DNA from 2 places in the Paenibacillus sp. MER 180 genome. Region 2 is predicted to be linked to the other one. Evidence: riboswitches for the same ligand, from Rfam matches in the RefSeq annotation. Region 2 holds a riboswitch; the other holds the start of a gene.
What was found. Region 2 has a riboswitch for glycine ahead of gcvT (glycine cleavage system aminomethyltransferase GcvT). Riboswitches for the same ligand answer to the same signal wherever they lie in the genome.

Region 1 (15,848 bases), 160 kb from region 2:
GCCAGTGCCTACAGTGACCGAGTATGTGTCATCCAGAGCGGGGGAATCCGCATATGTGGGACCCCGGGTACGGTATTTACATCAGAGCTGATTCGCAGTGTATATGGGGTAGATACAGATATTCAGTATTTACCGGATCGAGAACATCCACGAATACATGTGTTGAATAAATGGAATAAGGAAGCGAGGATTGGGAATGAAGCAACAGGATAATGACAAAATGAAACAAAAATATATGAGTTTCATTGATAGTGTTCAATCTGTAGTGCTTAGCACAATTGCCGAAGATGGCTCTCCGTTTGGCTCATACGCTCCCTATGTGCGGAAGGATGGCAAGCTGTATATTTATTTGAGTAAAATTGCCCAGCATTATCGGTATCTTGAGCATAATCCGTGTGTAGATGTTCTCATGATTGAAGATGAATCCAGGACCGGAAACATGTTCGCTAGACAACGTGCTCGCTTCTCATGTCAAGCGGCGAAGCTGGAAAATGAGGCGAATGAGGACATATTTGCTGAGTTTGAAGCGTCGTTTGGATCAAGTCTTATTCACATGCTAAGAGGACTTGATTTCTCATTGTTTGAACTGTCACCTACAGAAGGACGATATGTTGCTGGATTTGGTCAAGCCTATGATATCGATTTGGAAGCATTGCGCTTCGATCATGTTGCAAGAGATGGGCATCAACAGTCTGAACCAACAATGTAGGAGGGAGATGAAGGGAATGACGTACGATACGGTATCGGTCATATGGGATACGATCCAAGAACGGTTCTATCAGATGGTGCAGGAACTGACTGATGATGAATTGAGTTATGGAGTGGGCAGTGCCACAATTGGCTACATGATTAGACACAATGCAGAGGTGGAATATTTATTTGCAGATTGGTACTTTGGACAAGAGTTGCCTGCGGATGTGGAAATTCGCACGAGTCGAGGGCCGTCAGGAGACTCGAATCGATATACAAGCATACTTGACATGCTGCAATTGATTCAACATTCGCAACATCATATTCGTCAAGCGATGTGTACGCTGCCTGAACAAGCATGGCATGTTCCGGTGAAGTCGCCAATGGGAACGATCACACCGCTACAAGCGGTTGGACGCCTGTTGTATCATACCAGTCTGCATGCAGGGCAAATTGCCTTCATACTTAAGCATACCAATCCCGCCTCCATCTCTGCGAGGCAGCAGAGGTCTACCCCTGCAACTTTACATTGAGCCAACATGTAAGTTAGATTGAGCTACCTTGAAATCAACCTTTTGGTTGATTTCTTTTCTTTGTGTGGAGTAAGATATGTCCCGAGAGGAATGAACTGGAGGATGATGGCAAATGGTAAAGTATCTTGCATGTTCAAAAGTAGATATTTCAAACATTTATGAAGCGTTTACAGTTGGCTTTTCTGATTATATCGTGAAGATGGATATCACCGAAGAGATGTTCAAGACTCGTTTCTTTGGCGTTGAAGGCAACCAGCTAGAGAATTCTTATATTGCGATGGATGGGGAACGACCAGTCGGGTTGATACTAGGCGGATTGAAGAGATATGAAGGCATACTAACGATGCGCTGTGGAGCACTTGCAATCCATCCTGATTATCGTGGAATCGGAGTGAGCTCAAAATTATTCGAGCTGCACAAGGCTAGAGCAGTGGAGTGCGGTTGTGGGCAGTTGTTCCTTGAAGTCATTGTTGGGAATGACAGAGCGATCCAATTCTATAAAAAGAAAGGCTACTCCAAAGTATACGATCTTAGCTATTTTACCTTGAATCATCCAGCTAGTATGCTGGGCAGAAATGTTGAGGGGCATGAAATAAAGCCAGTTCCGTACGAATGTTTTGAGCGGCATGTGCATAATTGGCGCATCCCGCATATCAATTGGCAGAATGATTTGGACTACATGAGGCTGTCTGACGCCAATAACTATGTCGCAGCTTATAAAGACGATAAGGTCATTGCAAGTTTATGTATGAATGATAGTGGCAAGGTTAGTTTTCTCTATGTAGATGTTGAATATCGAAATCAGGGGATTGCTACCGAAATGCTTATGACCATGATAAGAGAGAAGCAGCCAGAGCGATTATCGGTTTCTTTTGCGAATAATCATTATCTAGAAGGCTTTGTATCTAAGCATGGATTCAATCGAAATGAGCTCGAGCAATATGAAATGTATTTGCATTTGTAAATAATTTTGCAGTTGTAATCAATGATTTCCCCTCATTGAGGGACTTGGAGGATGGGTGGTTAAGCCTACATCGGGTTAATGAACTATCAGCGTACGTACAGAATATAATGCTCACACGATCACGTATGCTGTAAGGATGTGTAGACAATGCCATTTATATTGCGCTTCAGTACGATAACAAGAGGTGCGATTACGTTCACTGGGAATTCTCTTGGTATTAGCCGCGCCTCTAGATTTTCTCCTGCTTGTACACCGGGTACGGCTGATGCGATAGGGTCTTTTATTATTAATAATCCAAATGTAATGTGCGGTACAGTTCCGTCCAGTCCTTCGACTGGCGGGGGGACGACGAATATGTATTTGATAAATTTCTCAACAAATTCGCTCGTCCTCCCTCCTGGAAGTACAGTTGTATACGCTGAATTGGTATGGGGCGGGACATATTTGATCAATACACCGGGCGGCGAGGATTTATCAGCCCGCTTGAATGACCCGGTCAGATTCAGTACACCGGCAGGCATGTTCAATATCCAGCCAGAGACGTTCTTCAATTATGCCATTAATACTCAAGGCGATTTAGGCTATGTGCGCTCTGCCAACGTAACTGCGCTGGTTGCGGGAGGCGGTGCGGGAACATACGGGGCTGGCAGAATTGTTGGGACACTGGTTCCGGATCCGAATACGACAAGTTTCGCAGGTTGGTCACTCGGGGTCGTATACGTGAATCCTGCATTGCCTTTCCGCAGCATGAATTTATATGTCGGGAACGTCCCGATTCAAGCCATATCTCCACCAGTCAATGAAATGATCGGGAATTTCCAAACTCCATCAACAGGCCCTATTACCGGCCGCCTGCTCGTCAGCGCGCAAGAAGGAGATGCGGAGATTACGGGAGATTTCGTACGCTTTGGCCCAACCCTTGCCAACCTTACAACGATTCCGCAGCCCGCAGGATTTACGAATAACTTCTTCCAATCACTAATTTATGATGATAACGGGAATATCAACCCGACAGCTACTTTCGGGGATCGCAATCCTATACCTGGGCAGCCAGGGACGAATATCATTGCAGGGAACCGTCAAGGATGGGATATTGCCAACGTAAGCATTTCCAACAGTCTCGTGAACGGGCAAACTTCAGCAGCACTTCAATTCGGAACGAATGGCGACGGATATACCGTCAATCTGCTGGCGATTCAAATTGACAATATTCCACCGACGCTGCTGCTGGAGAAGACCTCTTTTCCTGATACAGTCACCGTTGGAGAAGAGATCGTATACACCATTGTCGTCAGCAACGATGGAGACTCCCCGCTTGTGAACACTGTACTTACTGACCCGCTACCAGCTGGTGTTACGTTTCAATCGGTTCAAACTACGCAAGGTTCGGCATCGTTTGCTGCTGGAACGGTTACCGTAGATATCGGGACGATCCCGGTTGGTCAGAGTATTACCGTCAATATTACCGTGCTGGCAACAGCGGCTGGACTCATATCCAATACAGCTTCAGCCCAAGCAAATCAGACCGGCATCATCTCCTCAACCGCAGTCAATACCGTAAATCCTCTGCCACCTCCAATCCTAGAAATTGAGAAGCTGGACTTTCCCCCAATCGTCGCCGTAAATTCAGAACTCGTTTATATTATATTTGTCTCCAATATTGGAGGGAGCACAGCGACCAATGTTGTTATGAATGATCCGCTGCCGGCAGGAACCACCTTTGTATCCGCTGAATCGGATCAAGGGACGATTTCGTTCGATGGCACGACAATTACGAATGACATTGGTTCACTTGCTCCGGGAGAGACTGTGGTCATTTTTATCGTCGTCATCCCAACGGTCACAGGTACAGTCTTGAACACGGCAACGACGTTTTCAGATGAGACTGCGCCACAATCCTCTACTACCGAAACTCTAGTTATCGAAGAGCCGATACTTGAGTTAATGATATCGAAGTTTGCAGGGCCGGATCCTGCAACTGTTGGAGAAGAACTCATCTATACGATCGTTGTCTCCAACGAGACGACGGAGTTATTAACCGGCGTGGAAGTGGTGGATGTGCTGCCGCCTGGTCTCGTCTTCGTATCTGCCGAAACTACGCAAGGAACCGTAACTGAAGTGGCTGGCACCGTGACAGCATTGATTGGCGATCTTGATCCTGGTCAGTCTGAAATCATCACGATTACCGTTATTCCTACAGCTCCGGGCGTCGTAACGAACACAGCTACAGCGACATCTGATCAAACAGAACCTGTATCATCCACGATTGATACAACCGTCAATGCGCTTCCTCCGGCTTTTTTAACCATTGAGAAGCTTGCCGAGCCGGATCTTGTAACCCTTGGAAATGAAGTCATCTTTCAAGTGACGGTGTGCAACATGGGAGAAACGGCGGCCACAAATGTGGTTGCGGTGGACACATTGCCTGCAGGCGTTGAAGTCACTGGTATCCAAGTATCTGAAGGCACATTCACGCAGGTCGGGCAAACGATCACAGCATCTTTCGGTGTCATTGTCCCTGGAACGTGCGCTATGATTACGATCGAAGCAATTACGACTATAACAGGAATATTAACGAACACAGCAGTGGTGACCGCTGATAATGTTGAAGACCCTGAAACAGCAACCGCAAGCATTACGGTATTACAGCCGCTCGCCATTTCGAAGCAAGCTTCAAGCAACCCTGTGCTTGTCGGCAGCCTGTTGCAATATACGATCAGTGTTGCAAATCTCGGAGAACTTCCTCTAACGAATGTAATCGTGCGTGATGTCATTCCTCCTACGGTTGAATTTGTTAGTGTTCAATCTGAAGGAGGCACTTGCTCTGTATCCGGGCAGACCGTTACTTGTCTCTTGGGCACATTGGAGGGTCAACAAGAACAGACGATTATCATTACAGTCATTCCTTTGTTAGAAGGGGTGGTTACCAACACGGCTACCGCTCAGGCGGATAATACGCCTCCTGTTACAGCTACGATTACGACGCTAGTTGTACGTCCTTTAGAGTGCATTTCTGTCAGCAAACTGTTCGATTGGGTTGTTACTCGGAGTGATTTCATCGTGGAAGAGTCTATTCCCGAAAACTGCAGGGCTTTCGTAGAACAAGCAATTGCTGGCGGTCGGCAAGTGCTTGTAAGCTGCAATGCAGTGCCAGCTATGGGAGAATGCAGCATCACGGTTGTAAAGCGGCTGCCGCTGCCCATTATCGGATCGCAAGCAGCTATTGTACTGACGACGTGCTCTGCAGAGGTAACAATTACGTTAACAGATAGCGGAACAGGAGAAACATGCACGTTTACACTATTAGTCAAGAACAACGAGAAAGTATCACTCTGCTTACCGCTCCCATTAGATGAATCCAACATTACTTCTCAAATATTCGATATCCATTGTGCTGCACGAATTACTGACAGCCTAACGATTGAGTTGCAATTGGATTGGTGTTTGGAGCTTATCGTGAAATTTACAATACCGCTGATGGTTGAAGCTACATTCTGTCAACCTAGGGCATTAATTCCGATACCAGAGTCATGCAGCATCAGCCTTCCAATGCAATGTCCGACGATTTTTCCATTCGTATAAATGTCTTGTAATCCATAGAGATTCTGGATTCTTTATTGTTGTTGAGAACTCATGCCTGCATGAGTTTTTTTTTTTTTGTGCGCGGAAGTGGAATCATAAGGCAGACACATATTTGATCGGATTCAGATCAAGGGGATAGCTTGTGATATAATTACTGCTAAATAAGGAAAGCAAGGAGTTGATCGTCATGCAATATCGTCGTCTTGGCAATAGTGGATTGAAGGTGTCAGCGCTTGGATTAGGAACAAATGCTTTCGGCAAGCGGGCTGACAAGCTGGCTTCGACTCGAATTATTCATCAAGCGCTGGACTATGGCATTAACTTTATTGATACGGCTAATATTTATGCTGGTTCAGAATCAGAACGCATCATCGGTGAGGCGCTGATAGGCAATCGACACAATGTCGTGCTGACAACGAAGGCAGGATTAATTCGAGGACAGGGGCCGAACGAGCGCGGGTCATCTCGCTTTCATTTGCAGCAGGAATTAGACAATAGCTTGAAGCGGCTAAATACCGATTATATTGACCTGTATCAAATACATACATTTGATCCGCATACTCCACTTGAGGAGACGCTGCGGACGCTTGATGATATGATACGTTCAGGCAAGGTGCGGTATATCGGAGCGTCTAACTACGCTGCTTGGGAGCTGATGAAGGCGATTGGCATCAGTGAACGGCTTGGTCTGAATCGTTATGTGTCCATGCAAACCAGCTATTCACTGGCTGATCGAACGCCAGAACTGGAACTGGTTCCGCTATGTCAGGATCAAGGGGTGGGAATCATTCCATATTATCCGCTTGCAGGAGGAATTCTGACAGGGAAATACCGTGTGGGCGATCAGAAGCCAGCTGGCTCACGAGCAGATACGGATCCGAATTTCTACAAGTTCTTCAATGAAGAACGGTTTGCGTTAAGTGAACAGGTGAGCGAATTGGCAGCGGACATCGGCTGTAGCCCAAGCTCGTTGTCATTAGCTTGGCTTATGCACCAGCCTTGTGTATCGACAGTCATTGTAGGAGCGACGAAGGTGGAGCAGTTAGAGGACAATATAACGAGTGTCAATGTCGAACTTAATGAAGAACAGTTGAACCTATTGGATGAAATAAGCCGTCGATATCGTTATGGGGAACCTTTTGCCGTATACCGGTTGCCTGAGTAAATGAGAAAGTAAGGAAGCAATAGACACCGTCTCTAGGTAATAGGGGCGGTTTTTTTGAGTTGAGATTTCGAAATCTTGCGCTCATATTCGAAAAACGATGTAAATGGAAGGACGGTAAGTATAATAGAGTGATAAATGGTCTGTCCTCATAGCGAGCTGATAAACTGTACCTGTTCAATTGTCGTCTTGGTCGGTAAGCTATTATTCAATTGGAACATCTTTCTTGAATTGAACAGTGGAAGGGAGTTGCTGGATTCCGTATGCTTAGACAGAATCCGATCTTGGATCTATCAACTGAGGAACAGTATATGCTAGGCTCATATACGTTAGAGAAGATCAGTCAGTATCTATCATACACCGACGAGGTAGTAGTTGCCCCTGAATTAATCCCATCAGAGATTGTGCAGTATGCGGAGCAAATTGACTTTGCTGCTCCTGTCAAGCCTCAAACTGCGGTTCAGCATGTTATAGAAGGACTGCGTCGATATCAAGTGCACACAGCACATCCAGGATATTATGGCTTATACAATCCCCGCCCGAACTTTATGGGGATTATGGCAGACACGATAACAGCGGCGTTTAACCCCCAGCTTGCTGCATGGAGTCATGCGCCGCTTGCCGTAGAAATTGAGAATTATGTACTGCGTGAGCTCGCCACTCAATTTGGTTACTCGCGTGATGTTGCTGATGGAACCTTCACGACTGGGGGAGCGGAAGCCAATTTGACTGCAGTCTTAACGGCTCTATCTTATCATTTTCCAAAGTATGCAACAGACGGATTAGCAGCTCTGGAGAAGCCACCCATTCTGTATGCTTCTGAAGAGAGTCATCATTCATTGGTGAAAGCGGCTCGTTCCTGCGGGCTTGGAACGAATTCAATTCGCTCCATTCGTACGAACGATTCCTTGCAAATGGATATTGGAGCGTTATTAGAACAAATACGTATAGACCGCGCGCAGGGTTTTGCCCCATTTCTTATTATTGCTACAGCGGGAACGACGGGAGCCGGTGCAATTGATCCGTTAATGGAAATCGCGGCAGTAGCGGAGCATGAACAGATGTGGCTTCATGTGGATGCTGCTTATGGCGGCGCAATCGTATTGGATTCCGAGCTGTCCTTCCATATGGATGGTATCCAGCAAGCAGATTCAATCGCGTTTGATGCTCATAAGTGGCTGTCCGTTCCGATGGGGGCGGGCATGTACTTCACACGGCATTCACGTATATTGAATGAAACCTTCCGTATAACGGCAGATTATATGCCGAAGGAGGGTGAGGAGCTGCCCACGATTGATCCATATACGCATTCCATTCAATGGTCACGGAGATTTATAGGATTGAAGCTGTATTTATCCCTGGCTACAGCGGGTTGGGAAGGATATCGGGCTGTCTTGCGACATCAAGTTGAAATGGGCAAGCTATTCCGAGAAGAATTAATGCGATCTGGCTGGACAGTTGCCAATGATACCGTGCTGCCTGTCATTTGCTTTCTTGATCAAGAAGCATGGACACGAAACGACCAGGACTTCGCTCTATTTGTGAATCAACACGTATTGAGCACAGGGAAAGTGTGGCTATCCGTATTTACCATTCATGGTGTACCAACGCTGCGTGCATGCTTTACCAATTACGATACGAATGTGCAGAATGTGAGTGAACTCATTCATTTATTAAATGAGGCCAGATCCCTATATTACAGTCACCAAGCACATGTGTGATAGATGGTATGGGATAAATTACAATGCAATGGATCATTGCACAATGATAGTGTGTCTACTATAATGTTACCTACAACTTTATAACTGGATGAAGTTTGCGGGAGATAGACGAATCGTCTAGCCGAAGGGGTAAGCTCTCAGGCGCTTAGACATATCGAACCTTGAGCTCGAATACGTATAAGCAGGACCGTAAATGGACAGGACTCTGGAGAGACTCCATGATTGGGGCACCGAAGGGGCAAGACGAATTTGATTCTCGTGGATTCGTTAAAACTCTCAGGTAAAAGGACAGGGATGCAGAAGCGTAGAAAAATCGTAAGTCATTGGTATGATGATCTTATTTAGGTATGTCACTTACGTCAGGTTATTTATTCTGCACACATGTCCCCAGGGTCAAATCATTCGATTTGACTCTTTTTATTATTCACAAAGAGGGGAACTGATTTGACAATGATGGAACAATGGTTAGACAAATTGAACAACATGGTATGGGGAGCACCGCTTCTTATTTTATTAGTAGGAACGGGAATTTTATTAACGATCCGCTTGGGAGCGCTACAGTTGTTCCGCCTGCCGCTCGCCTTGAAGTTAATATTCAAGTCGAAGAACGAGGGAGAAGGGGATGTATCCAGCTTCGGGGCATTGGCTACTGCGCTGGCGGCGACAATTGGAACTGGTAATATCGTGGGGGTTGCTACTGCAATTAAGGTGGGTGGACCCGGTGCATTATTCTGGATGTGGGTTGCTGCATTCTTCGGAATGGCCACCAAATATGCGGAAGGATTGCTTGCTGTCAAGTATCGCAACATTGATGACAATGGACAAGTGCTAGGCGGTCCTATGTATTATATTGAGAAGGGACTTGGCATGAAATTCAAGCCGCTTGCTGTATTCTTTGCGATTAGCGGAGTACTGGTTGCCTTGCTTGGAATTGGTACATTTCCGCAAATTAATGCGATCGTCACTTCTACAGAAGCAAGCCTTGGTGTACCTGCAGTAGTCACTGCGGCAATCGTGACTATCGTGACCGCGCTTGTTACAATTGGCGGGATTCAGAGTATATCGCATGTGACGACGACAATTGTTCCTGTCATGGCTATTATCTATTTTATCGCGAGCTTTGTTGTGCTTATTGCATTTGCGGATCAGATACCGCACGCACTGTCGTTAATTTTCCAAGGCGCGTTTAATGCAACAGCAGCAGGTGGCGGCTTCTTGGGAGCAACGGTTATGATGGCGATCCGCAACGGGATTGCAAGAGGTGTATTCTCCAATGAGTCGGGACTCGGAAGCGCACCGATTGCGGCTGCGGCTGCGAAGGTAAAATGGCCAGCTGAGCAAGGACTCATATCAATGACCGGAACATTCATCGATACGATCATCGTCTGCTCGCTTACAGGATTAACATTGATTGTAACGGGTGTATGGAATGGCCCAATGGAAGGAGCGGCCATGACACAGGCAGCATTTGATGCTGCGCTGCCATACGGTTCCCTCATTCTTATGTTTTGCTTGATTTTATTTGCATTCACGACGATTCTTGGCTGGAACTATTACGGCGAACGGTGCATGGTTTATTTATTCGGTGTCAAATCGATTCTGCCGTACCGCCTTATGTTCATTGCGATCATTGGCTTTGGGGCATTTATCAAGCTGGATATGATATGGAAGCTTGCTGATATTGTAAATGGATTAATGGCGCTGCCGAACTTAGTTGCACTGCTCGGTTTGTCTGGAGTCGTCGTGTCTGAGACGCGTCTATATTGGAAGCATAGGGAATCCGAAAAATAAATAGAAGCAGGAAGCAATTCCTGCTTTTAAGTAAACTGCCAAATGCATGAAAGTGAACATTTGGCAGTTTTTTTGCGTTTAATGAAACCTTTTGCCTATCTTGTGCATCTAATTGACAGTTTGATTCGCGTGTATGGGGTAAAGAAGGGAGTAGAAACGGCTTGCATAGCGATATAGAGACAGAAGTGAGATTGGCTAAGGAAGGTAATAAAGAAGCATTTATTCGACTCATCAAGCAGCATGAAGCCCAAATGTTCAACATGGCCAGGTCGATCGTCAGAAGGGACGAGGATTGTGCAGATGCGATGCAGGAGACTGTGCTCAAGGCTTATCGCGCACTGACAAACCTAAATCATCATGCCTATTTTAAGACTTGGCTCTTTCGGATATTGATCAATGAATGCAATATGATATTGCGGAAGCAGGCTCGCATCATCATGCTGGCTGAACTCCCAGAAGTTGGTGTTGCCACGGCTGAATACAGTGATCATCTTGATTTGCGTCAGGCGATCTATCGGCTTGAGGAAGTATCTCGCAATATTGTTATTTTGTTTTATTTTCAGGATTTGCCTATGCATCAGATCGCCGAGATGATGGATATGTCCGTGGGCGCGGTGAAGACACGGCTGCATCGGGCACGTCACACGCTCGCAGAATGGCTGGATGATACTGAAGAAAGGAAGATGAACGGATGAAAGACATACAACTGCCTATCGATCAGCGACTGGAACAGCTTAGGGAACCATATATTAGCGAGCTGCCAGAATCCGTTCGCAACCGAATGGATCGGACATACCAGATCATCGACGAGATGCTTCCTGGACGGAAGAGAAGAAGTCGGAAGAACCGCTGGCTGCGCAGAGTGTTGATTTCAACAGCGGGTGTAGCGAGCCTCGGGATGGTCATGATCTTCTCGGGTCTTGCCTCTCCAGCGATCGCACAGACGTTAAAGCAGATTCCGTTCATGGATAGCGTATTCAAACTGGTGGGGGATCTTGGCTTGCAAACCGCTGGAGAAAAGGGGATGGTCACCTCAGTCAATCAGCGCGTAACCCATAAGGGAGTGACGCTCACGATTTCTGAGATGATGTATGATGGCAGCAGGCTATCTCTAGTGCTCAGTAGAGAAGATTCGAAAGCGGCGAAGGTTTCTTTTTTTCAGTTATGGAACAAGCAGCGCATGCTAAGCAAGCGAGCCAATAATATCGATTTTTATATGGGAGACAAGCAAATAAATACCGGGATGGGGCTCCAGCCGGGTGGGGAGCATGCTCCGCAATCGATAATCGTTACCGCTTTAGATTCTGCTGATCTTGAGCTTCCAGACTCGTTCGAAATGAAGATGGTCGTGTATTTGGCTGATGTGGATGAGAATTACGAGTTTCTCTTCCCGATCAAGAAGGATACGGAGCGAACGATTATCCTGAAGACATCAGAGACCAAATCACATGATTCGATAAATATGTCGATCGATCGAGTCGAAATTACCCCCATCACAACCCGCTTGCTCGTCGGTGTCCACGGGGCAAGCGGAGAAGAAGATTATCGTAAAATGCTGGATGCAATACCGGATAGCTATAAAGTTGATGGGTTCCTCAATCTGGAGTTCGATATCGAGGATGAGCAGGGAAATGAACAGAATGCAATTGCTGGGAATGGTTCAGGAGAAGGAACAGGAATGGTGTTCTCAACCTCTTACGAGCCGTTCAAGGTGAAGCCTAGCTTAATCGTCATTAAGCCGTTTGTTAGAAAAGGCCCGGATAAGAATTATATTCCACAACTGGAGTTCAAGCTGCCCGTTCGATGAAAGGATTGCATTCCTCGATCATTCGCGTGTAACATGAATATTGATGGAATTATGCTATTACATCATGTATTTCAGTCGGAGGAGAGTTCACATCATGGAGCGCTTGAGTGATTTGGAACCAGGTATTCGAAGCATCGTTAAGGATTTTATTGAATCAGGACGTCCTTCTGCGAGACAGAAGAGCTATCAGGATCGCCGTCAAGGTTATGTACAATCGGTTGTGTTGGCAGGAGAAGCGGAGCCTATATGGGAAATCACCGATCATACGATCGATTCCATCCCTTTACGCATTTACCGACCGTCGTATATGTCTAATCTTCCTGTTATGATCTATTATCATGGCGGGTGCTTTGTGAGCGGGGATTTCACAACTCATGACCGTCAGTTAAGAGCACTAGCTAACAAGGGGAACTCGATCGTGGTAGCGGTAGATTACCGCTTGGCACCAGAACATGCCTATCCAGCTGCTCATGATGATGCCTATAAGGCCGCACAAATTGTGCGTGAGCATGCCGTATCTTGGGGAGGAAATCCGAATGATATTACACTGGCAGGTGATAGTGCGGGCGGACATATTGCGCTAGTAACGTCCTTGCGGCTCAAGGCGCAGAAGGAATGGATGCCAACAAGACAAATCTTGATATATCCGATGTTGGACGCTAGTGGTTCAAGCGAGAGTTATCAACGGTACGGAGATGATTACGTGATCACTCGCGATGCACTGCTCAGCGGTTTTGAAGCTTATTTCGGAGATATTTCATCTGAACATCTAGAGGCGAGTCCTATTCAGCGAAGCGACTTGGAAGGATTGCCATACACGCATATTCTTCTTGCCGAATTCGATCCTCTTGCAGACGAGGGAGAAATGTTGTATCGACGCCTGCTTGAAGCAGGAGTTGGTGTTGAGTGCAGGAAGTATTTTGGTGTCAATCACGGATTTTTCCAACTTGCGGGCATAAGCGGCGCTGCACGGACGGCCATTCAGGATGTTGCCTCTATTATGACGAGGTAACAATAGATACAATCATTTGCTTGAACTAGATATAGAAAAGCTGAAATAGATATAGATATAGATATATAGTTATAGATATAGATAAAAAGAAGAGATAAAAAGGTGAATAGATAAATTCCTAGTTGAATCAGCGGCAGACGGTTCATATCCGGTTACGAGCGTACTGATCTGCCGCTGCACAACTAGGTGAGCAGTGTTAAGGCATACTCAGAAAACCTTTCTTCCATTTTCTGATTTTCGTACGGAATGATGTAAATGGAGCAACCGAATTAATATGTATCCATCGAGCCATCGGCCAATTCTGCTTATCCCCTGTCCAATTGCGAACCCCTTGTATGAATAATGCCTCATCGCTATAGCTATCAATCCAATTCACCCACAGCTGTACGGCATCCTTGAGTTGATTGCGCAATTCAGTTAATGAGTAAGATGAATAATGCTCGTAGAAAGATAGATATAATTCACCGAGTTGATTCCACTTATAGTCTAGAGAAGGCATATTTACGATTTCGCCTTCCTGTTCCTGCTTGTCCCACCCCATAACGAGATGCAGCCAGCCTAATTGATAGGCGATGATCTCGGCTGGAGTTCGATCTACCCCAGTGATCCGCACATCCCTTGCACTGTCCTCGATATCGTTGAATTCTTCATCAAACCGCCTGTAGGTATATTGGATTGCATCAATTAAGGCAGCCTTATTGTTGTAATGATATGCTGTCATTGTGTTATCCCTCCTATTCAGTTCCTGTATATAGTATGACATTGGTAACCTGACAACTGGATGTCAACAATAAATGAACTTTGGAAATTTTGATTTCGCTGTAGAGTCTGTAGAGTTGGAAAGTTCCTTTTGCAATCGGTGATATTCATAGGCTTTAATGGGATTGTTCCAAGATCCATGTCTGTCTATTGAGCTTGTTTTGAAATGTCTGATAGAGTAGTGATAGCAATAATGGCAATAAAAGGATTTTGGTCTATATCATAGTACATTACAGGAAGGTGCTTGCTAGGGATGAATAAGATGTTTGCCACGCTAAGTGCAGTCATCGTATTAGCATGTTCATTACTAATATACCATTTTGTAATGGATGATTCGCATGTTGAACGTACCAATTCACACAGTCAATTATCGCTTATCGATGCACTGCATGTTGGAATGGTAGCGGCAAAAAAGTGGAATCCCGAAGCTGTCCTACTCTATGTGACAAGCGTGGATGACGGGTTAGGGAAGACAAGTGGACAAGAAGGTACAAGGAGTCGATGGAATTTACAAGTGGGTGCCCCTGCGAACAAGCGCGCTGTTATTGCGATTCGGGATGGAAAGGTGGATAAGGTCATACCTGGAATAGGTAATTACAATTCCGAATGGATGGTATCTACCGACAAGGTCAAGATTGACAGTACTGTGGCAGTACTCAAAAGCATACGTTCAAGACATTTGCTGCCTGGAGATGGATGGGCTAACGGCTATCACTTTATTCTTCAGGCAGGAGAAGGATTGACTACAATTTTGGTGATTGGCCGAGATGATCAAGATCAACTGCAGCAGATCGAGTTCGATGCTGTAACGGGGAGGATATTGTCTGGACAAGGGGAGTGATTAAGATGAGAAAGTGGTTTGCAGCCATAATCATGTCAGCAGCACTTCTAGTTACCGGAGTATCTACAGCGAAGGCGGATATCACGTATATGAATGAAGATTTTACTGCTTATACAGGGGCAGCAGGAGACAATAACCCGGTGTTTGCTGGTGGAAAAGCTGCCTACATCGGTGGTGTTGCTGTGCATCCGACAATCTGGGGGGCGGGAAACTGGAACAAGCCTGTTTTTCCGTTTGGTACAATGATTGTATTAAATAATAATGAGAGCATATCGATTCCAGGCGGTTACGTGATAAACACGTTTGTTGTGGAAGATACAGGGGATCTCAAGAATACAGCTAAACTCTCATATCGTTGGATTGATGTCTATTTCGGGAAATATAGCACTGCCAATCATCAAGCGGCTATTAACTTTGGCAAAAAGAAGCTCAGTTATACGGTAATATCTTAATAACTATTGGAATAGGGTACTACTGGAATCAGCATTTCTCCATATCTAAGGTGAGATGCTGTTTCTTTCTGTTTTCAAGCCTTGCCTATGACGTTACGTCATAGTGTACATTGAAGGTATTATGACGAGAGGAGATGTCCTATTGAATGAACACATGTATACCGTTAAAGCTTTTGCAACACTAACTGGTGTTACAGAACGCACACTTCATTTTTATGATCGGAAAGGGTTGATGGCTCCTTCTAGTTACAATGAACATGGACATCGTCTGTACAGTAAGGATGACATTTCAACCATGCAGAAAATTATTACTCTCAAATATTTGGGGTTTTCTTTACAGGAAATCGCGGATTACCTTGCGAACCACGATTCACCTCAAATGCGCGATACACTGCAAAAGCAGAAGGCTATGCTCGCGAAAAAAAGAGGAGAGCTTGACTATGTAATCAATACGATTACGCGGGTGGAGCAGATCATGCAAGATGAAGATTTAGACAGTGACCTGTTACTAGCGATCATCCACTCGATCCATCG
Region 2 (15,848 bases):
TAAGAGAGGGATTTATTGAACTCATCGCCTTAGAGGATTTAGAAGAAGCACAGAAGACGCCATTGGGCTCTGCATTCGCTGCATTTGCCTCTCAGCGTGCAGGGATTTTCGGAGTCGCATTAGAAGTAACAGGAGGTTTGCCTTCATTTATTGAACCTGCAAGAAGTCTAGGAATACCTTACATAGGACCTAACCATCAACTCGCTCCAGTAGAAGACGGAACCAGCATCTCTTTTCAGACAGCCTACATTGGACTACAAATGCCGTGGTTAATCGAGTACGAGCATTCGCGTGTCTGGCCTAGTTCATATACATTGACTGGAGTCGAAATTCAAACAACGAATATTGAAGAGGATCTATCTGTATATTCCAGCGCCTACCAGCTGCAATCATCCATTGCAACAGATTCCGGCAGCCTGGATCGGATATTCTTGCTTGATCGTGGTTGGCTATCACTTCGTCATACCGATACAAATGAAACATCAGGGTTTAACGCCGTTGTCTTGAAGAAGGATAGCGATACATTCCGTATTCTATGTACATCTCAGGGTGTACAAGTAACTTCGTAAGGATGCTGGCTTCATAAGCTCCCTATTATACCATCATAAATTCAATACTCGTTTTTTGATTGATTTTATTCGAATTTATTTTGATCTAACTTTCACATAGGTTGAATTTGGTGTATGATGGGTAATAGTGGAATTCAAGGAGGTATGATATGATCTTACGACGTCTTGCAATTGGGCTCGTTCTCATTGTACTTTCAGTATTGTATGTGTACATTTGGCAAAATGGAGATCTCCACTCCTTATTCAACATCAATTGCTAATTAGGTTTAGGGTTGTGGGTAGTTGGTTCCCTTTTCTCGGGTCTATTCCAGGATGATACGAAGCTTAAATTTAATATGGGTCACATTCCGGAAGAAGACCATCGAAGAAATATTAAATTTAGCGGTACGATGTTTTTAATTGGGCTGCCGTGTATTGTAACATCCATCATTATCTTTACTTTTGTCCTATAAGCGAGCGGCTTAATCATCATATAAGAAAGAGAGGATGTTAGCCCCATCTACTTGGTGGGCACATCCTCTCTTTGTATTATTGATACATAACTGTGAATTGAACGATTGAATAGCGGTATAACTACACATACACCTGGTGCAAATATTGCTCGAGCCTCTCCTTCACCTGTGGCCATTCCTCATCAACTATGCTGTACACATTCGAGTCGCGAATATACCCGTCTTCCATCACCCGATGTCGGCGCAATTTCCCTTCGTATACGGCTCCTAACCGCTGAATGGCGCGATTCGAGCGCTCATTGCGCACATCTGCCGTCAGCTGAACACGAATCGTATGCAGCTGTTCAAAGCAATATTGCAGCAGCAAATACTTGCACTCTGTATTGATGCGAGTACGCCATACAGAAGGATGATACCATGTGCCGCCAATCTCGGCATATCGATGCAAGGCAGACATATTCATTATTCTCGTTGCGCCAATAATTCGCTCTGTAAGCTGATCAATGACAACGAATGGATACTCAGTCCCCTTCTCGCGGTTCAGAACAGCATCATGAATCACTCGTTCTGCATCCGTAAGACTGCGGATGGTGCGCGGCAAGTAGTGCCAAATATCAGGATGAGATGCTGCTTCATATAAATCTTCCTTATGTTCAGGAAGCATCGGGATCAGCTTAGCACTGCTCCCCGTCAGCTCGAACAATTGATTGTTCATTCGTATCCATTCCCCCGAAGGTCTGATAGGTATAGAGTGCAGTCTGTAACTTGTCTATGTATTGCTGCTCATGACTTGAACACATAAATTGAATTGAAGGGCGAACTGACGTATCTGATGACTGCTTAAGCTGGTTTTCCTGCATTACTTGTGCTAGACGCTGCACGGTGCCATGGCTGCCGTCTATAAGCTGGATATGAGCAGGGATAATGTCTCTCAATATGTGCTTGTAATAGGGATAATGCGTACACCCTAACACAATTGTTCCATACTGATTCAAATCCAATCCAGCAAGCTTATGCACGAAGTAGTCTCCTATCACTCCCTTATCAAAGTTTAACTGCTCGCAATATTCTACCAATTCCGGCAAGGGAATCGAATCCACAATATGTTCTTCGTCAATTCGACTGATTAATGTATGGTATTTGTTCTGACTTAAGGTTAAAGCTGTCGCGAATACAAGCACACGCTTGCCATTGTCGCGGTTCATTTCCACGGCAGGCTTGACTGCTGGTTCCATCCCGATGATCGGAATGTCGTACTTCCGTCTTAGTTCAGACGCTGCGATGCTTGTCGCTGTATTGCACGCAATAACAAGCGCCTTAACATTGTGCTGCATGATGTCTTCCACAGCTGAATGTACATGGCGCATTACTTCAGATTGAGATTTCGTCCCATAAGGGACATGCAGCGTATCTGCATAGAATAAATATTGTTCATGCGGCATATGCTTCATAGCCTCAGCCAACACGGTTATTCCACCGATTCCAGAATCAAAAAAAGCGATTGTCATTCCATTCACCTAGCATTCTTATTAGCATTGCAACATCTAGTTGTCGATGCTTATATTGTACTCCTTTTCGGCGGTGAATCCTATCGAAATTTGTCAGAAAGCAAATGAAAAAACCTGCTGCACCAGCATGATACCGGTACAGCAGGTTCTTAGATTCTCAACCTATTGTTCCTTCAACTATTCATCTATCAGCTTCGTGTACTGCTCTGCATTCAGCAAGTGCTTCACAGCTTCCTCAACGCTGCCTTCTACTTCAACTTCTGCAATCCATCCATCTTCGTAGGGGCTGCTGTTCACAAGCTCTGGCGACGCTTCCAATCCATCATTGACCTTCGTAATTGTTCCGGATACCGGACAGTACAACTCAGATACGGTCTTCACCGATTCAATTGATCCCATGCTGTCCCCTGCGGACAAGCTGGTTCCTACTGGCGGAAATTCGATGAATACGATGTCTCCCAGCTGGGATTGTGCATGATCTGTAATGCCAACCCGTACCGTATTGCCTTCTATGGCAACTACCCATTCATGCTCTTCACTATACAACAATCCATTCTTCACTTCACTCATGTCAACGCCCCATTTCATTCATAATGTCATTCATCAGGCCGTCTATCCAATCGAGATCGTAAAAATGGACAGGAAGCGGCCTTGTCGCCTTGTTCTCTGTCCTCGGTACCTGAGAGTTCCCGTTCCTCCACAGCCACAACTGCGGTTGAACTTACCCCTTTGGCGGCATAGAAAATGCACTCTCCAGAGCTGCGTCAGAATGGCGGTTATGGAACCTGAGAGATTCATTGCCAATCGGCGGCTGGCAACTTGCTCCTTCGGTGTTGACAATCGCAATTGTCAAACTCTCCCGACCTTCCTCGTTCGCGAATTACGATTAAACTGGGTAATTATAACACCATTAGATTATTGCAAGATATGCATGATTGTCAATATGACAAGCTATGAAATCAGTTGTGAAGAAAATATCAATTGACAAAGTGTGGAAAGCTCAACTAATGTAGAGATGACAGCTGAAAATGGCGAATGATGGTAAAGGGAGAGACTGCTGAGACATAGCAGCGCCGAAGGAGTAAGCCTGAATGGGTGAATCTCTCAGGCAAAAGGACTTTTACCGGACGCACCTCTGGAGAGCACTGCTATTCATGAAAACGAATACAGTCACCCAAGGGGAAAGTCGATGGTAGACACGGAAACAAACAATTTGTTTGCGACAATCGGCGACACTCTCAGGTACAAAGGACAGAGCGAGAGAATGAGAGGATGCGATGCATCCACTTTTCTTTCGGCTGTCCTTTTTATGTTCGTATACCGATAATTAGTCCAAATACGCGTATCGAGGTGAATTCATGAGTCAATTGAAGAGAACGCCAATATTTGATCAATACTCTGCTTATCCGGGTGCACGCTGCATTGACTTCGGCGGCTGGGAGCTCCCTGTTCAATTTATCGGCATTCAGCGAGAGCATGAAGCAGTTCGTACACATGCAGGTCTATTCGATGTCTCCCATATGGGTGAATTTATCGTAAGCGGCCCTGCCTCCCTGACATTTCTTCAACAGATGACAACAAATGATGTATCGCGGCTCGAGGATGGCAAAGCACAATATACGCTGATGTGCTACCCTGATGGAGGAGTTGTCGATGATATTCTCATTTATCAGATGAAGAGCGACCGTTACATGCTCGTCGTTAATGCCTCCAACATCGATAAAGACTACGCATGGCTGCAGAAACACCTGATTCATGGCGTTACCTTGACCAATGTATCGAATCGCACAGCATTGCTTGCCCTTCAAGGGCCGAATGCCCAAGCTATTCTTGCTGCGGTAACTGAAGCACCTATTGATTCGCTCACACCATTCCATTTCCTATCAGATGCACAAGTCTGCGGCGTATCAACATTGCTGTCTCGCTCAGGCTATACCGGTGAAGATGGCTTCGAACTCTACTTGTCCGTAGAGGATGCAGCACACGTATGGAATGAACTGATTCGCGCGGGCGAACCGTTCGGCTTGCTCCCAGCAGGGCTTGGTGCTAGAGATACCTTGCGCTTCGAGGCACGTCTCCCCCTCTATGGACAAGAAATTACAGCCGATATCTCGCCGCTTGAGGCAGGACTAGCACGATTCGTCAAGCTGGATAAGGGCGACTTCATCGGCCGTGTAGCATTAACGAAGCAGAAGACCGATGGACCGGCACGAAAGCTGGTTGGCATTGAGATGATCGACAAAGGCATTCCTCGCTCCCATTATCCAGTGCTTGCAGATGGGCGCGTGATCGGAGAAGTTACAACAGGAACACAGTCGCCGACATTAAAGCGCAATCTAGGGCTGGCCTTGATTGAATCCGCATTCTCTGAATTGGATACAGAAATTCTTGTCGAAATTCGCGGCAAGCAGTTGAAAGCCCGCGTCGTCTCGACTCCATTTTATAAACGAATCCCGACCCCTGCCAAAGGAGCGAATCCATCATGAAGCATCGTTACATTCCAGTGACGGAACAAGATCAGGCTGACATGCTGCAGCAGATCGGCATCTCTTCCATTGACGAGCTATTCCGCGATATCCCAGCCTCCATTCGTTACAATGGAGTACTGCCAATGTCTGAACCATTAGATGAAGCAGCCATGATGAAGCATATGAAGGAATTGGCCTCCCGCAATGCTAACAGTGAGAGCCATACCAGCTTCCTTGGTGCTGGAATATACGATCATCATATCCCTGTAGTCATTCAGCATCTAGTCTCTAGATCAGAGTTCTATACAGCCTATACACCCTATCAACCTGAAATCAGTCAGGGTGAATTGCAAGCAATCTTTGAATTTCAATCCTATATATGCGAGTTGACTGGTATGGCTGTTGCCAATGCCAGCATGTATGATGGCGCTACTGCACTTGCAGAAGCTGGAGCACTGGCGGTTGGCGCAACGAAGCGCAAGCAGCTTGTCATCTCGAGCACTGTCCATCCAGAAGCGAGACAGATTGTTCGCACAATGGCTCGAGGACTTAATGTTGAAGTAGTCGAGATTGGATATCAAGACGGCGTGACTGACCTTGCTCAGCTGGAGCGTGCTGTCACGGACGAGACTGCTGCCGTACTGATTCAGTCCCCGAACTTCTTCGGATGCATTGAAGATGTGCGCGCCATTGAACCGATTGCACATGCAAATAAAGGCCTGCTCATCATGAGTACGAATCCACTGAGTCTTGCTATGTTGGAGAGCCCTGGCAAACTAGGTGTCGACGTATGTGTTGGAGATGCCCAGCCGCTTGGCATTGCAGCATCTTACGGCGGTCCTACATGCGGTTTCTTTGCCGTTGCAGAGCCCTATATGCGCCGCATCCCAGGCAGAATTGTCGGCTTGACCAAGGATCTGGATGGCAAGCGTGGATTTGTTCTTACACTCCAAGCGAGAGAACAGCATATTCGTCGCGAGAAGGCGACATCCAACATCTGCTCGAACCAAGCACTTCTTGCTCTTGCTGCTTCCGTCTATATGTCCGTCATGGGCAAGATGGGAATGCAAGAGGTATCGAAGCTCAATATACAGAAGTCTCATTATGCAGCTGCTTACATCAACAACAAGCCCAATCTTGGATTAGCGTTCCAAGCGCCTTATTTCAATGAATTCGTACTTCGTCTCCCGCAAGATACTGACATGGATCGATTGCAGTCTCTGCTCCTGGACAACGGATTCATTGGCGGCTTGGATCTTGGCCGCTTCTATCCTGAACTGGAAGGACATATGCTCATTGCGGTCACGGAGAAAAAATCCAAATCAGACATCGAACAATTTATTGACCTGCTGGAGGTGAGCTGCGTATGAAACCGGAACAAGCACTAATATTTGAATTGAGTCATCCTGGGCGTATTGCCTATTCCTTACCTGAATGTGATGTTCCAGAAATCGAGATTCAAGAGCTTATCCCAACTTCGATGCTGCGCAGTCAAGAGGCCGAGCTGCCTGAAGTGTATGAGGTTGATGTGATTCGACATTATACCGCCTTATCACGCCGCAACTTCGGCGTAGATAATGGTTTCTACCCACTCGGCTCTTGTACGATGAAATATAATCCGAAAATTAACGAGGATGCAGCAAGGCTGACAGGTCTCGCAGCAATCCATCCTTATCAACCTACAAGCACGGTGCAAGGGGCTCTAGAGCTGCTGTACACGCTGCAAGAGGATCTCGCTACCTTAACTGGTATGGATAAGGTCACGCTTCAGCCTGCGGCAGGCGCGCATGGAGAATGGACGGGGTTGATGATGATCCGTGCTTACCATGAGAGCCGCGGCGAGCAGCGGACGAAAGTAATCGTTCCTGATTCCTCTCATGGTACGAACCCCGCTAGTGCAACTGTAGCTGGCTTAGATACGATTACAATACCGTCTAACGAACAAGGATTCGTTGATCTGGAAGCACTCAGAGCCGCTGTTGGATCTGATACGGCAGCATTGATGCTCACGAACCCGAGCACGCTCGGATTGTTCGAAGAGCATATTGTCGAGATCGCGAGCATTGTTCATGAAGCTGGCGGATTGCTCTATTATGATGGCGCTAACTCCAATGCCATTATGGGCATTACGCGTCCTGGGGATATGGGCTTTGATGTTGTCCATTTGAATTTGCACAAGACGATGAGCACGCCTCATGGCGGCGGCGGCCCTGGTGCTGGCCCTGTTGGCGTGAAGAGCAAGCTGATTCCATTCCTCCCTTCCCCTACGGTGATGAAGCTTGAGGATGGTTCATATGAATTCGATCAAGGCTCTCCGCTGTCCATGGGACGAGTCAAGGCCTATAACGGTAACTTCGGTATCCTCTTGCGCGCCTATGTATATATTCGCACTTACGGTCCAGAAGGGCTGCGCCGTGTATCTGAATGCGCGGTACTGAATGCCAACTACATGATGCACCGTCTGGCGCCTTATTACGATATTCCATATCCAGGCGTGTGCAAGCATGAGTTTGTGATGTCAGGCAAAGGGTTGAAGCAGTACGGTGTGCGGACGCTGGATGTTGCCAAACGCCTTCTTGACTTCGGCTTCCATCCGCCAACCATCTACTTCCCGCTCAATGTCGAGGAATGTATGATGATCGAGCCTACGGAAACAGAGAGCAAGCAGACGCTGGATCGCTTCATCGATGTAATGATCCAGATCGCACAGGAAGCGAAGGAACAACCTGAACTGCTGCTGAATGCACCGCATTATACGGATGTGAAGCGACTAGATGAAACCCAAGCCGCGCGGAAGCCTGTATTGAACTGTGCTTGTAATTAATTAGTAATAAGCAGCAACATGCAAAATGCCCCGAGCGCCTACCGACAATTCGGTTACGGCACTCGGGGCATTTCATTATTGGACGAAATGTAACTTACCTTCAGTCCTTCAGTATTACAACTTTAGATTGCTTTAATTATTTCTTCGCTCGGCTAACATAGAATTTAATCTTGTCACCCTTCTTCGCAGCTCCACCAGCAGGAACCTCTTGCTTAAATACTTTCCCTGCTTCCTGTTCATCCGAGTTCTCGAGAACATACTCATATTTCAAGCCGCTTGCAAGAACCTGCTTCTCCGCTTCTTCCTTCGACAAGCCCACTAAGTTAGGAACAGCAATCTCACCAGAATTCGGCGGTTCCGTCGTTGTATTCGTGTTCGGATCCGGCTGCTGGCCATCAGGCTGCTGACCGTCTGGTGGCGTTGTCGTGTCTGACGTTGTCCCTGTCTGACCATCATGAGCGCCGTTATTCGTCGTTCCAGAATCTGTTGTATGATCGTCAGGTTTCTTCTCTGGCGTCGTAGGCGGAGTTACACTCGTATTGTTCGAGTTGGAATCCCTATTACGGTCACGGTCACGCTCAGTCGACTTCCGATCCGAATCATCCGATTTCTTCTCCGTCTCGCGTTCTTGAGAGGAATTATCATTGGATGAATTATTATTGTTATCCGTCGCTGGCGGCTCTGTTACGTTTGTAGAAGAGCCGGAGTCCTGTTGGCTTGCATCTGAATCCGTTCCCGGCTCTGTTGCTGGATTCTCAGTTGCAACCTGATCGGTAGACTCTGGAGCATCAGTAGATATCGCTGCATCATTTGCCTTCGACAAGGAGTTTGCCAACATGACTGCTCCGCCCAATACGCAAATAAATACAGCAGCACATGCAAGAATGAGTATCATTTTCTTGCGGCCCACATTCTCCGCGTTATCCGCTTCATAAGGTGCGGCTTCTTCTTCCTCCGCCTCTTCCTCAGCAGTGATGAGCAGCTCTGGATCCACTTTCGGAACGGGCGGCGTATAAATGCCCCCAATTGTCTTCACAGGGATGTTCGGCGAATCCATAATCTCGCGGAGCGTCAGCATGAAGGAAAACTGCGAGATTTCTCCTAAATAGACACTCTGTACGAGAGACAACAGCGCTTCCTTCTGACCTGGAGACAGTTCCTTCAATGCACCGGCCAAGCGCGACTCATACATTTCATAGTATTGAGGCACATTCAAATGCAGTGTGCTCAGCTGATACAGCAAGTAGCACAGTCCCAATGTACCGCAGCGCTCGGTCGGTGCCTCTGACCAATAGTTCATCACAAGAACTTGATGATCCTCCGTAATCCACAAGTTGTCGACAGATACGGAGAAGTTCGTAATATTCGATTCCAGCGCATCTTGAATCGCCTTACCAACTTCATATAACAAGGACAGCGTCTTGTTGGCACTCAGCGCGTGATGCTGTATGTACTTCGCCAGCGGCATTCCGTTATAGGAGGTGAACACCACGAAGAAATCACTGCCGGACGTCCCTGCATTCAGCATATGGAAGAATCGATTATTTGAAAAATGCGAGATTTGACCAAACGCTTTCTTGCATTGCTCAGCCTTATCCAGTCCCTTATTCTCTACCAAATATATAAATACATCTCTCTTAAGTGACAAATCTATGGCTTCATATAAAACTCCATCTGCCAAATGCAAAATTACCTTGCATAATTGATAACGTTCCCCAATGTAAGCACTCATATGTCTTGCTCCTCCGCGATTCATGCTTGGAAGCCCAACGCTGAACGTCGAGCTCTCCTAAGACATTATGAAGCAAATTATGATTTTTTGCAAAACTTGCATTAACGAAACATTGTGCAGCTATTTGCCAATTCCTTAAACTATCGCCTACATAGCTTAATCTGGCTCATTTTCGCAAATTTTTCAGATTATTTTCTTCCATCATTTTCATTAACGATTCATCAACATTTCGTCATCAATTTATCGTGATTTATTCGTTGTCTAGTCGTTGCTGAATCATTGATTTGACATCGTTTCATCATCGTTCGTCATTGTTCGTCATTGTTTAATCATCATTGTATCACCATCGGTCGCTCTCAATTTTACATTTGCAACGTCTTCACTACATCTCTCCATTGCTTGATCAACTGCTCCATCTTGTCATGTGCCCCTTGAACTTCCCCCATTCGTGCTGCTTGCCCTGCCCATAATGACATATATTGAGGATTATTGGTTCGAGCAGCCGACTGTCTAACGCCTCTCGTAAGTTCATTCATAATTGGATAAGCAGGTATGGAATCGTGATAAGTCTCTAGCCTGCGAATGAGATCATTCCGTATTCCTCTTGCAGGCTTGCCTGAGATTGTCCTCGTAATGACCGTACTGCATTCGTCAGATGCGCGAATGGCCGCTTGATAAGCGGGATGTGCCCCACTCTCCTTGCACAGCAGGAAAGCACTCCCTAACTGTGCTGCTTGTGCTCCAAGGGCCATGACCGCCGCTATCCCGCGTCCATCCATTATACCGCCGGCAGCAATGACGGGAACCGATACCTGATCAGCAATAAGAGGAACTAACGCCAATGTGCCGATTAGAGCTGAATAGGGGTCTCCTGCAAATGTTCCGCGATGCCCGCCTGCCTCACTGCCTTGAGCCACGATCATATCGATACCTGCAGCTTCAAGCTGTTTCGCCTCGGCAACATGTGTTGCTGTTCCTATTAAGAGGATGCCAGCTTCTCTCAATTGACGAATATAGTTCTCATCGAGAATTCCGAATGTAAAGCTGAGAATCGGAACGTTCTCTTCAAGAATGACTTGAATCTGGTTATGAAAAGTTAGCCGATAAGCTGACTCATCAAAGCAGTATGTCACTTTGCTTCTATCTTTGCTTCTACCCTCGCTGATTTCTTGACCTTGCTGATTCAGATGTCTATCGATATTCTGCAAATCTTCCATCACTGCATCCGATATATGCTGATCAATCCCGGCTGGTTCTGGTATGAATAGATTTACTGCAAAGGGCTTGCTCGTAAGCTGTTTGATTGCCCGAATTGCTTTTCGCATCTGTTCAGGCTGCATGTATCCCGCTCCCAGCGTCCCGAGCCCTCCAGCGCTCGATACAGCCGCTACAAGTTCAGGTGTGGTTGCTCCCCCTGCCATCCCTGCTTGAATAATTGGGTATTGGATGCCTAATCGATGGATTATCGTATTAGTCTTATTCAATCTATCACTCACGATTCAATCTTCCCTTCTGCACCAAGGATTTGAACATCGATCATGCTATTTTCGTACATGTACGAGATCGCCTCGTTCCACACTCCTACCCTTCGACGAAAGAGATGGAATTTCCTGTATAATGACCACTTTCACTTGTTCTGACTCCGTGCATAATTGATGCATTGACATAATGTGTTTCCCATCAGTGTCATCGTGCGTACAATGTCTATGAATCATAGCAGGGTTTAGAATTGCTGGTCGGATAAGCGTAAACCGTGTACCATCATCACTGTCGAGAAGCGCACTCACGATATTCAGAACGCGATAATGATCAATCCAACTAGAATGATAATTTCACGGAAAAGATGGCAACGTTTCCACCCTTCGCGCATATGATAAATATAAATATTTTTGCATCGGGGAAAGTTTTTGTTGCCCAACAAACATAGTTGACCTATACTAATGAAGTAGCACGAATGGAACAATTCCGCTTTTTTTTGGGGCAAATCTTGCATTGGGCAAACTTTTTAGGACATGGTGAAATCAGGAGAGTGAATGTAATGCATTCAAATGTCGTAACGCTATACAGCGCTGGCACAGGCCAGCATGTACGGTTGAATCGAATCGAGGTTCAAGGAGTACTACGGAGAAGATTACTTGATCTCGGCTTTGTTCCAGGCAATGTGATCGAAGTGCTGCAGCGCAGTCCGCTCGGCGATCCGATCGCATTCCGAGTCAATAATACAACGATAGCGCTTCGCAAGGAAGAAAGCACACTCATGTATGGTGAATTAGTTGGGAGTGATGATCAATGACAAAACAATATACGGTTGCCTTAGCCGGCAATCCAAATACCGGTAAAAGTACCTTGTTCAATTCCCTTACAGGAATGCGGCAGCATACGGGAAACTGGGCGGGAAAAACCGTCCTAACAGCAGAAGGCCACTTCAATCATGAAGGTACTTCCTATAAAATGGTCGACTTGCCGGGTACGTATTCGCTCTATTCCAATTCAGCCGACGAGGAAGCCGCTCGGGATTATATTATTTTTGAGAAACCCGATGTGACACTCGTCGTACTGGACGCGACATCACTGGAGCGTAATTTGAACTTGGCACTGCAAGTGATGGAAATGACCAACCGCGTTGTTGTCTGCATTAACTTGATGGACGAGGCGAAGCGGCTCGGTGTTAAGATCGACATTAATGCGATCGAGAAGAAGCTTGGCGTTCCTGCAGTTGCGATCTCTGCACGACACCGTACTGGGATTGATCAAATGATGGAGAAAATTAGGGGCGTAGCTTCCGGCAAGATTGTACCTGCCCCGCTGCTCGTGCAATATAACGAGGATATAGAAGAGAAAATCGCAGCACTAGAACCGATCATTCGGGAGAAGCTTGGCACATCATTTCCAACAAGATGGATTGCACTTCGTCTGCTTGACGGTGATGAGAGCTTGATCAATTCGATGAGATCCAGATGGAACTCGCCGGTCGCAGATACCGTGAAGGGAGTTGTTTCGTATGGCCACACCGCTTGCCACTAATTCAGAATCATTGGACTCCTTATTGTCCAGAGCACGCACTCTTGCAAGCGGAGAAGCAATTCGGGACGGAATTGTAACGGATATTTATCGTACGACGCGTGATATATGCAGTACAGCCGTTGTCTATGAAGACAAGAAGAAATTAAAAAGCACATACCGGTTAGACAAGATTCTAACCTCTCCGATCTGGGGCTTTCCGATCATGCTCGCCATCTTGGGTGTTGTATTTTGGTTGACGATTGCTGGAGCAAATGTTCCGTCGGAAATGATATTTTCCTTCTTCGAAGTGATTGAAGGGTACTTAAACACTGCATTTGAAGCGATGAATGCTCCTGCATGGCTGCATGGCATTCTTGTACTCGGCTTATATCGAGGAACATCATGGGTAATTAGTGTCATGCTGCCGCCTATGGCTATTTTCTTCCCTATTTTCGCGTTACTTGAGAATTTCGGGTATTTGCCACGGGTAGCTTTCAACATGGATCGTCTATTCAAAAAATCAGGCGGCCACGGAAAGCAAGCCTTGACGATGTCGATGGGTTTCGGATGCAATGCAGCAGCGATCTTGTCCACACGGATTATCGAATCTCCACGAGAACGTATGCTTGCAATATTAACGAATAATTTCGTACCATGCAACGGCAGATGGCCGACCCTGATTCTGTTGTCATCTCTGTTCATGGCAGCAGGTGTAGCAAGCGGAATGCAGACGATCGTAACCGCAGCTATCGTGATGGGCATGGTTATGATTGGGATTGTTGTCACCTTGACCGTGTCTTGGGTCATGTCCAAAACAGCACTGCGCGGTGTGCCCACACATTATACACTAGAACTTCCACCGTACCGCAGACCGCAAGTCTGGAAGACGATTTTATTGTCATCGCGTGACAAATCCCTTAACGTATTGACTCGTGCTGTCGTTATTGCGGCACCAGCCGGCGTTCTGACTTGGATTCTTGGCAACGTATTTGTAGGCGGCGACAGCGTCTTGAATCATATGGCTTCATTCTTCGATCCATTCGCCCAAGCCATTGGCCTAGATGGATTCATCGTTATGGCATTCCTGCTCGGCTTGCCTGCGAACGAAGTTGTCCTTCCCATCTTGCTTATGGGCTACTTGTCCTCTGGGGCAATGGTTGATGCAGATGGAATGGAGAACATCAAGGATATCTTCCTGCAGCATGGATGGACATGGTTGACTGCATTAAACATGATGCTGTTCTCCTTGCTCCACTACCCTTGCGGAACGACATTATTCAACATTTATAAAGAAACGAAAAGTACAAAATGGACAGTATTGTCTGCCGTTATTCCGCTCGGAATCGCTATAGCTGTCACCTTCGCCACGGCTCAGCTCGCTAGAGCCTTCGGTTGGGTATAAAGTTATCTCTCCCCCCTAAACGATTATGTTCAGGGGGTTTCTTATTCATTCCCTCCTTAATTGCTAACTATACCGTATTGCTAGAAACCATGATTTCGTTCGTTTCTACCATTCGTCTACATATACATTTCTTTCCTATCATGTTAAAATGATCATCTCATTCTTTTTATGATTATTCATTAGCGAATACAAATACCTAAACATCTTTAATGGGGGGATTCATTTCATGGACAAGCAGCAGCTGCGCTCAATTATGGATCATCAATATGAGCTACCAACAGAAATCGAACAATATGAAGCCGTACAACAAGTAGTCAGCCTACTTGGCTCTACAGATCCTGAATTGAGGGATGATCTTGCATACGGGATATTGTATGAATGGCTTATTACACAAAAAATCCTGACCGCTGGACAACTAACAGAGCTTCTTCATCAGACGTTATCAGACCAAATGCTTTTCAAAGGAATTGGGACTGCTGAGAACGATTCGGTCTTCCAACGTACATTCTCCGCCCTCTTACTCGCACTGCTTCTGAAGCGTGATGAACAACAGCCTTATATAAGCAAGCCTTTATATGAACACATTGCGAAGCGAGTTGTTGATTATTGCATGCAGGAGAACGATTATCGCGATTATGTAGAAGTTAAGGGATGGGCTCATGCTCCAGCTCACATCGCAGATGTCATGGCTGCTTGTGTACGCAGTCCACACATTGGCCCAGAGGAATGCAAGAAGCTTCTCAGTGCCATTGAGCACATGCTTCTTCATGCGAATCATATCTTGCGAACAGAGGAAGATGAACGCATGGCGACAGCCGTCGTGTCAATGCTTGAGCTTAATAAGTTGTCGTTCACGTCCTATTGCGCGTGGCTTATGCAGGTTGAGCTGCCCAATGAAGACAAAGTGATTCATCGCTGTAGACGCATAAATGTTAAAAATTTTGCTCGATCTGTATGGATGCGTGCAGCAATGAGAGAATTCATCGATCCAACAACAGAATGGCACAATTGGTATAACATTGAAAAGAAACTGAATCCGGTCTTTAACAGAGACATATAAGATCAGCTTCATTTCTGTTAATTTCCTCGTTATTCTCTTGTAGAGCGCCTGATTAAATACAAAAAAAAGAACCTGCACTTACCTGCAGGTTCTTGATGTGATATCTACATACTTAACTCGTTAGCCTGTGAATGATTGTACCCACACGCCATTGTAGTATGCAACACCGATGGAAGTGAAGCTGGAGTTCAGGATGTTCTTACGGTGTCCATCGCTGTTCATCCATGCGTTCATTACTTCTTGCGGATTACGTTGGCCTTTGGCAATGTTCTCGCCAGCAGTATTGAAATTGACACCTTGTGCTCTCATCAGATCGAATGGGGAGCCAAGTGTTGGAGATTGATGGTCAAAGTAGTTGTTATCATTCATATCTTTCGCCTTGATCATCGCAACTTTGTTCAATTGTGCATCGGATTTCAATGGCTGCAAACCAGCATTCGCACGTTCTTGGTTCACCAAATCGATAACTTGGCTAGCGAAGTCACTGTTCGCATTGTTGTTGTCTTGTGGCGCAGTTGGTTTATTTTCACCAGGTGTTACTGGTTTTTCAGCTTCTGGTTTGTTTACTTCTGGTTTGTTTACTTCTGGTTTGTTTACTTCTGGTTTGTTAACCTCAGGCTTTTCAACTTCAGGTTTCTCGATTTCTGGCTTCTCTACCTCAGGTTTCTCAACTTCAGGTTTGTTTGCTTCTGGCTTTTCAACCTCAGGTTTATTTACTACCGGCTTGTCCACCTCTGGTTTTTGAACTGGAGGCGGAACGATTGGCTTGTTCCCAATTTCTTTTTGAATGGCTTCCATCCATTTGGACAAGATTTGCTTCAATTCCGAGT

Region 1: it holds a riboswitch for glycine, as region 2 does, so the genes downstream of both, M3661_RS09700 (alanine/glycine:cation symporter family protein) here and gcvT (glycine cleavage system aminomethyltransferase GcvT) in region 2, are expected to answer to the same signal.

The regions. Positions count from the first base shown of each region.
Region 1 is NZ_JAMAVT010000005.1:68,399-84,246, reverse strand. Features, by position in the region: gene M3661_RS09735 (ABC transporter ATP-binding protein) at 1-213, shown strand, start outside; gene M3661_RS09730 (HugZ family pyridoxamine 5'-phosphate oxidase) at 197-709, shown strand; gene M3661_RS09725 (DinB family protein) at 726-1,223, shown strand; gene M3661_RS09720 (GNAT family N-acetyltransferase) at 1,336-2,187, shown strand; gene M3661_RS09715 (BMQ_0737 family morphogenetic spore coat protein) at 2,335-5,769, shown strand; gene M3661_RS09710 (aldo/keto reductase) at 5,957-6,934, shown strand; gene M3661_RS09705 (pyridoxal phosphate-dependent decarboxylase family protein) at 7,195-8,652, shown strand; glycine riboswitch at 8,848-8,954, shown strand; gene M3661_RS09700 (alanine/glycine:cation symporter family protein) at 9,103-10,443, shown strand; gene M3661_RS09695 (sigma-70 family RNA polymerase sigma factor) at 10,605-11,138, shown strand; gene M3661_RS09690 (DUF4179 domain-containing protein) at 11,135-12,250, shown strand; gene M3661_RS09685 (alpha/beta hydrolase) at 12,345-13,262, shown strand; gene M3661_RS09680 (ClbS/DfsB family four-helix bundle protein) at 13,459-13,983, opposite strand; gene M3661_RS09675 (hypothetical protein) at 14,275-14,862, shown strand; gene M3661_RS09670 (hypothetical protein) at 14,868-15,314, shown strand; gene M3661_RS09665 (MerR family transcriptional regulator) at 15,457-15,848, shown strand, end outside.
Region 2 is NZ_JAMAVT010000005.1:225,446-241,293, forward strand. Features, by position in the region: gene M3661_RS10400 (VOC family protein) at 1-569, shown strand, start outside; gene M3661_RS30725 (DUF5316 family protein) at 842-1,021, shown strand; gene M3661_RS10405 (GNAT family N-acetyltransferase) at 1,143-1,736, opposite strand; gene murI (glutamate racemase) at 1,696-2,529, opposite strand; gene gcvH (glycine cleavage system protein GcvH) at 2,707-3,099, opposite strand; glycine riboswitch at 3,293-3,401, opposite strand; glycine riboswitch at 3,565-3,659, shown strand; glycine riboswitch at 3,663-3,786, shown strand; gene gcvT (glycine cleavage system aminomethyltransferase GcvT) at 3,888-5,015, shown strand; gene gcvPA (aminomethyl-transferring glycine dehydrogenase subunit GcvPA) at 5,012-6,367, shown strand; gene gcvPB (aminomethyl-transferring glycine dehydrogenase subunit GcvPB) at 6,364-7,821, shown strand; gene M3661_RS10435 (PASTA domain-containing protein) at 7,958-9,553, opposite strand; gene M3661_RS10440 (NAD(P)H-dependent flavin oxidoreductase) at 9,916-11,049, opposite strand; gene M3661_RS10445 (FeoA family protein) at 11,592-11,846, shown strand; gene M3661_RS10450 (FeoB small GTPase domain-containing protein) at 11,843-12,577, shown strand; gene M3661_RS10455 (nucleoside recognition domain-containing protein) at 12,555-13,958, shown strand; gene M3661_RS10460 (DUF2785 domain-containing protein) at 14,185-15,018, shown strand; gene M3661_RS10465 (CAP domain-containing protein) at 15,139-15,848, opposite strand, start outside.